2 regions of the Pseudoalteromonas sp. SG43-8 genome follow, and region 1 is predicted to be linked to the other one. Evidence: predicted binding sites of a transcription regulator. Region 1 holds the regulator's gene; the other holds the start of a gene.

Region 1 (4,119 bases):
ACTGTTTGGCAAATGCTTGCATTGCCGTACCGGGTCGTCCATGGATAACTACATCAATGTGATCTTTTATATCGCCAAGCACTATCGGGCTGCCTTTAAGTGCAGGAAATACACCCGGTAACCCCATGCCCGTAGGCTGATGGCACGCTGCACAATTAGCCATATATACTTGTTCGCCTAAAGTCATTAACTCTTCTTTTGGGAGGGTTTTATCAAGTAATGCGGCATCTGCTAATGCTGCTTTTTGTTTAGCCTGCTTTGCATCTGCAAGCCATGTTTTAAAATCAGCTTCAGATTTAGCGACCACCACAACGGGCATAAAGCCATGGTCTTTACCACACAACTCAGCACATTGGCCTCGGTAAGTACCTTCTTCGTTTATGTTCGTCCATGTTTCATTTATAAAGCCGGGGTTCGCATCTTTTTTAACTGCAAAATCAGGTACCCACCAAGAGTGAATAACATCATCAGAAGTCATTAAAAATCGTACTTTTTGATTTATTGGCAGTACAAGAGGCTTATCAACCTCAAGTAAGTAGTTAGGGTTTTTATCTGCAAGATTCGCTATTTCATCTTGCGGGGTAGATAAAATAGAGTAGAACTCTACATCTTCGCCCATATATTCATAATGCCATTTCCATTGCGAACCCGTAATTTTAATAGTGAGATCAGCTTTGCTGGCATCTTCCATTGCAATAAGGGTTTTAGTGGCTGGTACTGCCATAGCAATTAAAATAACAAACGGAATTGCAGTCCAAAGTATTTCTACTTTAGTGCTTTCGTGAAATTGGGCAGGTACAGCCCCTTTAGATTTACGGTGATGAATAAGTGCCCAAAACATAATTGCGAACACTATCACCCCAATCACACAACATATTATAAATATGGTCATGTGCAGCTGATATACATTATTGCTTATATCGGTTACGCCTTTGCGCATATTGTATTGGCTGTTAGCCAAAACTGGGTGCGAAAAAACACATAATATAAGCCACAAGGTAGAGGTCAGTTTACCCATGTGACGGCTCCTTTGATGCTATTGCGAATGCAAAGCGAAGAGGCATACGGCTTAAACGCCAATTCGTTATTTTTATTTTTTTAGCCAATCTTATTTAATATTGATTGGTTTTGCTGCGCCAACAACGAGTTTGTGTATATTGTGTGTTCTCAAAACTAAAAAGCTGTGAGTTATTATTAGCTCAGCACATTAACAATTAGCTAAAAAACGAACAACAAGCAAGTTTTAGTATAAAAAACAATCAGGTGATATTGAATAATTAATAAAAAATCGGTAATCAACTGGGCAACAGGAAGTTCAAAATATGAGCAAAACAAAGGGGTTTAACGCATTCGGAGGGGGAAAATATAAGTGCAAAAAAGTTTACAGCTTAAATAGTCAGTGGGCTGTTTACGCCCTATTTTTTAGTACAAATTTTAAAACAAAAATGCGTACTAATTAGTACGCATTTATAAAGCTGCTTGTTTAAAAGCTATTTTTAAAGTCACATCCAATCAGCGTTTCTTATAACGCCAACGGCTAAGCCTTCAATATTAAAAGACTCATTCTCAAGATCTACTTCAATAGAGTCAAAATCGTCGTTTTCAGCATGAAGTAATACTTTACGACCCGCTTTCTCAAGACGTTTTACAGTTACGTCTTCGTCTAGGCGAGCAACAACAACTTGTCCATTTTCAGCGGTTTGAGTACGATGTACAGCAAGTAAATCACCATCCATAATACCAATATCTTTCATGCTCATACCGTTAACGCGTAGTAAAAAATCTGCAGCCGGTTTAAACATTAATGGATCGATTTTGCAGTGACTTTCAACGTGCTCTTGCGCCAAAATAGGTGAACCAGCAGCAACACGCCCTATAAGCGGTAAACCTAATTGTTCTGGCTCTTCTTCTTCAATTAATTGAATACCACGGCTTGCACCTGGTTTCATCTTAATTACGCCTTTTTTAGCAAGTGCTTTTAAATGTTCTTCAGCAGCATTGGCACTTTTAAAACCTAATGTTTGCGCTATTTCAGCACGTGTAGGAGGCATACCAGTGTCTTTAATAAAAACTTTAATTAGTTCGAGTATTTGAGCTTGGCGGTTCGTTAATGGTCGCATACAACTGGTTTTCCATACAGTACATTTAACTGTGAGTATATACAGTTAAATAAAAATCGCAAATTTAAATTAAGCCTTAAAATAGCTAAAGTAATTTCACTTGTGTACATTTTAGGGATATAACTAAAGCTAAGTTTATAAATGATTAAAAATGCAAAGGAGACATTATGAGTATTTGGTACCAGCCCATCACCTTAGAGCTGTGCAAGCAGTTAGAACAAGGCATTAATGGCCAAGGAACATTAATGAAAACTATGGGGATAGAAGTCACAGAAATTGGCGATGATTATTTGGTTGCCACAATGCCGGCAATTCCTGAGCATCATAACCCAATGGGCATGGTTCACGGCGGTGCTAACGTTGTACTTGCCGAAACAGTTGCCAGCTATGCCGCTAACTTTGTTGTCGATTTTACTAAATTTTACTGTGTAGGGCAGGAAATTAGCGCAAGTCATTTAAAAGCATCTCGCAACGGCACTTTAACAGCAACGGCAAGAGCGTTTCATATTGGCAAACGTAGTTCAGTATGGGAAATAAAAATTACAAATAGCCGCAATGAGCTGTGCTGCGTATCAAAAATGACCGCAGCAGTCGTAGAGCGAAGATAGTTACTTTTCGATTGGGTAAATGGTAATTTCCATACCCGCACCAATCGCAGATATACGCAATAATGTATCTGCATCTAAGGCTTGATTAAAGCACTTAGGAGAAGTCCCTGATTCAAAACCAATATCAAACGTTCTACGTGAACAGCTTAACCATTGCTTTAGCGCATTACGCGAACACGATTCAATAAGCTCACATATATGGTTTATGGCTTTATCAGGTGTGCTCACCTCACCTGTAGCTTCAATACGCGCTAGTTGACGGTATTCGTCTTTGTCATAATGTAAAATCGTCGCGACTTTTTTCAAGTCCGCCACTAGCAAACTAATATCTTGCTTTGATTCAAGCTCAAGATCTACATTTAAAAATTGAATTTCCGACATCGTTTCGTATTTATCCTCTAATAATTTCATTGCAAACTTTAACGCAGTTTTACCGTTATACCAAATCAACTATGCTCTATTAACCACTTTATATGGATATTTCGCAGCTTTTAAGTATTTTTTAGCATTTAAAGCTAGCTGGATATCAAATATTCAGCTCAATTAAACAGATAAGTCATGTTAGGAATTTAAGTGTAATCTTTTTTATTTTTAAATGATTACAGTAAGCTATAGTTTAAACTGCGACAAAATGTCGCAGTAACTTATCCTATTAATGTAATAAACTAGCCTCTAAAAATAATAAGACTAAAACATGAATAAAAAAATATTTAAGCATGCTCGCAAGTTACATAAATGGTTAGGTTATTTATTAGCACTACAAATTTTAGCATGGTTACTAGGTGGTTTAATTATGAGTGCAATCCCTCTTGATAAAGTTCATGGGGAGCATCTTGCTACACGTACTCTCAATAATCCATTTACGCAGGCTGATTATATTGCTTCCCTTGACGATATTGCCTCTCAGGTGGTTAATCCAACACAAATAATTTTTGAGAACTTCTTAACTACACCACTTATTACTGTCTTTAGTAATAACGAGCAGCAAAGCTTCAATGGCATAACAGGCCGACCATTTGAACCGCCAACTAAAATACAAATTACCGCAAATGCTAAAGCACACTTACTTATTGATGCTCAAGTAACAAGCGCTGTACTACTAAAGCAAGGTACGCGAGAAGTTGGATATAAAACCAATGTTTGGCAGGTACAATTTGACGACACATTTAACACAACACTGTACTTGTCAGAAAATAACGGCAAAGTTGTCACCGTTCGCAGCACGCTATGGCGAATATTCGACTTTTTTTGGATGTTACATATTATGGATTACGATGAGCGAGAGGATTTTAATAATCCGCTGCTTATTAGTTTTGCAGCAACCAGCGTACTTTTTTGTTTAAGTGGAATATTATTACTTATACAAAATATACGACTAAAACGATTTATCC
Region 2 (4,119 bases), on a different contig from region 1:
TTGAAACATGTCTAAAATTAAAAAATATATCTGAAACACAAGATATCCCCGTTATTTTTGTAACCTCATCTGAAAATCAAGAAGAAGAGTGCTGGGAAGCAGGGGCTGTAGATTTTATAAAGAAACCAACTAACTCGGAAACTTTATATAGAAGAGTGCGCGCCCATATCACGATGAAACTTCAACATGACTTACTCAATCAAAAAGTATTTCTAGATGATTTAACAAAGGTATTCAATCGTCGTTATTTTGATGCGCATTTTTCTAAAATGGAACGAAGCGCCTTACGAGAAAAAGTCGACTATGCACTATTACTCATCGATATAGATTACTTTAAGCAATACAATGATATCTATGGTCATGTGCAGGGGGATACGGTGTTAAACCTAGTAGCACAAACTATTACTAATAGTTTGCAAAGGCCAACCGACTTTGTTGCGCGTTACGGCGGCGAAGAGTTTGTAGTTGTTCTACCGCATACAAGCACTGAAGGTGCAATTTGTGTTGCTGATAAAATTAAACAAAATGTGGCCGATTTAGGAATATTACACAAATATTCAGAATATGATTTTGTGACTATTAGTATTGGCGGTGCAACCCTACAACCATACGTAAATAACAAAAACACCTTGCAGATCGCAGATGAAAAAATGTATGAGTCTAAAATGCAAGGGCGTAACAAAGTGTGTTTTTAAGTTTAGTTAGCTAATAAATCACTCTGCCACTTAAAAACACCTTTTAGGTGATAAATATTAAATAAGATTATTTATTACATGCTATGACATTTTTTGTATTTGTTATTGCTACCGCATGGGCAGTTATCATTTCTGTCTACTTTAATATCTTCAACAGGATATATAGTGCCATCTAAATAACGCCATTGAGTGTTTTCTTTAATAAACTGCGATTTTTCATGAAGCTCACAAAATAAGTTTTGATAAAAATATTGGGCTTTAAATTCTACAGTTCCAGTATCGCCATCATGGCTTGAGTCAATTAAATCAAGATTTATAAATCGACAGCTGTTAGCAAAATCATTGATTTCTTTAATCGGATTCTCAGCTTGTTTTTCTTTTGCGTAGGTTTGATAAACATATTTTGCATTTTTAATAACATAAGCGCTGAATCGTGAGCGCATAAGTTGTTCAGGAGTGTCAGCTTGCTTTACAGATAAGTGAAGCGGCTCGCAGCAATCGGCATAATTGTGCCCACTGCTGCAAAAACATAGTATGGCATTGAGTGAAGTCATAATAATAATACAAAGTCTAAAACATTAGTTTAACAAGCTTATTGAGCGAGTGGTATCTCTGTTGTTTGTGCGTTTTTAGTAAAACAGTATAGTTTTGTATTCGTTTTACTTAAATCGAACGATAGATTTGTAAGTAGTTGGTTATTAACTATATCGGTCCAGGTGATTACCGCTGCAAAGTTTCCATTATGTAACGCAGAATTTAATACATACTCTAGATTTACTAGGTGCTTCTGTCTAATAACAAGTAATTTACTTGTATCAATAGAGCATGAGTCAAGTAAAGCTTTGCTAGGTACATGATCTGGCGCAATTAATAACGTCCATGCATTAGAGCTATTGTATTGGTGTAATACTTTTAAAAGCTCAAAGGTCGCTGAAATTTCATCTTCAATTTGGATCAAATTTACGCAATCGCTTTGCTCGTCTTGTTGGTAACTTTTAACTGTTCTTACGGTAATAGGCTGTAACATAATTTCACTCACTGGGTTTTTATACAGTATCTATATACAGTAGTTTATACAGTGCTTTCGTGCAAGCATTTTATGCTATTTATTTGTACAGTTATTCAGCCTTTGATCATTGTTTTTTATTTTTAAATCTATAATTCTTTATTAATCAACTTGTTATAGGCTTGTTTTTGAGAAGGTATTTCAAAAATAAATTTTTGAGTAATGTTTTAATTTGTGGGTTTTATACTGTGTAGGAGTATCTTTGTAACTATATACAGTATTTTTCAACACTGTATACAGTACTTATAACTTAGTTGGTTTATGTGTTTTCACTCGTGCGAGGGATCATATGAGAAAACTGGAGTTGGTGAATTTGTTCGTACAAACTTGCCGCATAACATTGAGCATCTTTAAATCGCTTAGTTTCGATATGTTTGCGTATATCTGTAACCGCTGCAGTGGCAGGTGCATACCCTTGGCTACTCGCTAAGCTCAACCACGCTACAGCATGAAATACACTTTGTGGCACGCCTTCACCTTTTACAAAAAACAAACCTAAATAAAACTGTGCTCTATGGTTTCCTGCCATTGCAGCAAGGCGCATCCATTTTGCAGCCAATGGAGCTTGATTATTTTTTAAATAATATAGGGCTTTATTAATAGTACTTTGCTCATCTTTTTTATTATCAATGGGCGCGGGGCTGCTTTCTGGTTGAGTAACAAAACCTAAAATGTTGTCTAGCTGTTGCTCTAAGTCTTGCTCACAAGGTGTTGTTTTAAGCATATTGGTTCATTTATTATTTTAACTACTTTAACAGTTTAGTATATAGCAAGGTAAAATGTCCTGTAAAAGATAATTTTTATGTTAAAATCTCGCCACTTTTTACTATCACAAGTTTATTATGTTTGAAGCCTTATTTAAACTCAGCGAAAATAATTCAACAGTTAAACGCGAATGCGTTGCTGGCCTAACTACCTTTATTACTATGGTATACATTGTATTTGTAAACCCGGCTATGCTTGCTGAGGCAGGGATGGACCAAGGGGCTGCATTTGTAGCTACCTGTATAGCAGCTGCGATAGGCTGTTTTATAATGGGTTTATGGGCTAATTATCCATTAGCATTAGCGCCTGGCATGGGACTAAATGCCTTTTTTACGTATGGCGTCGTATTAGGAATGGGTTATACCTGGCAAGCCGCATTAGGGGCTGTTTTTATGTCGGGTTGTATATTTTTATTTTTAAGCTTATTTAAAGTCAGAGAATGGATTATTAATGCCATACCTCTGGTGCTCAAGCGAGCTATCGCAACAGGTATAGGTGCTTTTTTAGCCTTAATTGCCCTTAAAAATGCAGGCATTATTGTCTCAAGCCCAGCAACACTAGTGCAATTGGGCGACATTACTTCCCCAGGCCCATTATTAGCTATATTAAGCTTTTTTGTAATTGCAGCGCTTTTATACCGCGATTTTAAAAGCGGTGTACTTATTAGTATTTTATTAGTGACAGGCATTGCACTAAGTTTAGGGCTAGTTGAATATCACGGTGTTATGGCTATGCCACCATCAATAATGCCTACTTTTATGCAACTAGATTTTGCCGCCGCTTTTGATATATCAATGATGAGTGTTATTTTTGCATTCTTGTTTGTCGATCTTTTTGATACTTCGGGTACATTAGTTGCAGTCACTCAAAAAGCTGGTTTAGCTGATGAAAAAGGTAACATGCCTCGTTTAGGACGCGCACTAAGTGCTGACAGCTCAGCAACAATTGCAGGTGCGATGCTAGGCACGTCTACGACTACATCGTATATAGAATCGGTTGCTGGTGTATCTGTTGGCGGACGTACTGGCTTAACGGCTGTAGTTGTAGGTATTTGCTTTTTACTAATGATGTTTTTTGCACCGCTTGCACAAATGGTACCGGCTTATGCTACGGCAGGTGCTATTTTATATGTCGCTGTACTGATGCTACAAAATTTAAAGTTTGTAAATTGGGATGATATGACTGATGCAATTCCTGTTACTGTAGTATTACTAATGACACCATTAACGTTTTCGATTGCGCACGGTATTGCACTTGGTTTTATATCTTATACGGCGGTTAAAGTTTTGTGTGGTAAGCAAGATCAAATCAGTATTAGTGTTTGGATATTAACAGCCTTGTTTGTTTTCAAGTTTGCATTTTTGTCTTAATAACTAACAAATAGACAAAAAAGCCTGCATAAATTTAATTTGTGCAGGCTTTTTTAATACTTTTATAAAAGAATTACCATTTCTTTTTAGGAGCAAACAATATATCTAAGTCGTCTTGCTCTTCTTCTGTTTTCTTTTTAAGTGCGCTTGCATTAGAAGCTCTTAGTTCAACACTAATTGCTTCTAAGTAACCTTCAACTTCTTGGCGTTTTGTTGTTACATA

What was found. The regulator LexA, encoded in region 1, represses DNA repair genes until DNA is damaged. The targets are predictions, from matches to a motif close to TACTGTATNNNNATACAGTA.
Region 2: a site for LexA is predicted at 1,745-1,764, ahead of H5122_RS01340 (SulA-like leucine-rich domain-containing protein). Genes of this name have one in related genera too.

Annotation. Positions count from the first base shown of each region.
Region 1 covers NZ_JACJEX010000013.1:82,210-86,328, forward strand. The annotation lists gene coxB (cytochrome c oxidase subunit II) at 1-1,018, opposite strand, end outside; gene lexA (transcriptional repressor LexA) at 1,503-2,120, opposite strand; gene H5122_RS17405 (PaaI family thioesterase) at 2,288-2,728, shown strand; gene H5122_RS17410 (hypothetical protein) at 2,729-3,109, opposite strand; gene H5122_RS17415 (hypothetical protein) at 3,423-4,119, shown strand, end outside.
Region 2 covers NZ_JACJEX010000001.1:275,882-280,000, forward strand. The annotation lists gene H5122_RS01330 (diguanylate cyclase) at 1-695, shown strand, start outside; gene H5122_RS01335 (YchJ family protein) at 770-1,249, opposite strand; gene H5122_RS01340 (SulA-like leucine-rich domain-containing protein) at 1,288-1,722, opposite strand; gene H5122_RS01345 (tetratricopeptide repeat protein) at 2,021-2,485, opposite strand; gene H5122_RS01350 (NCS2 family permease) at 2,604-3,896, shown strand; gene H5122_RS01355 (hypothetical protein) at 3,970-4,119, opposite strand, start outside.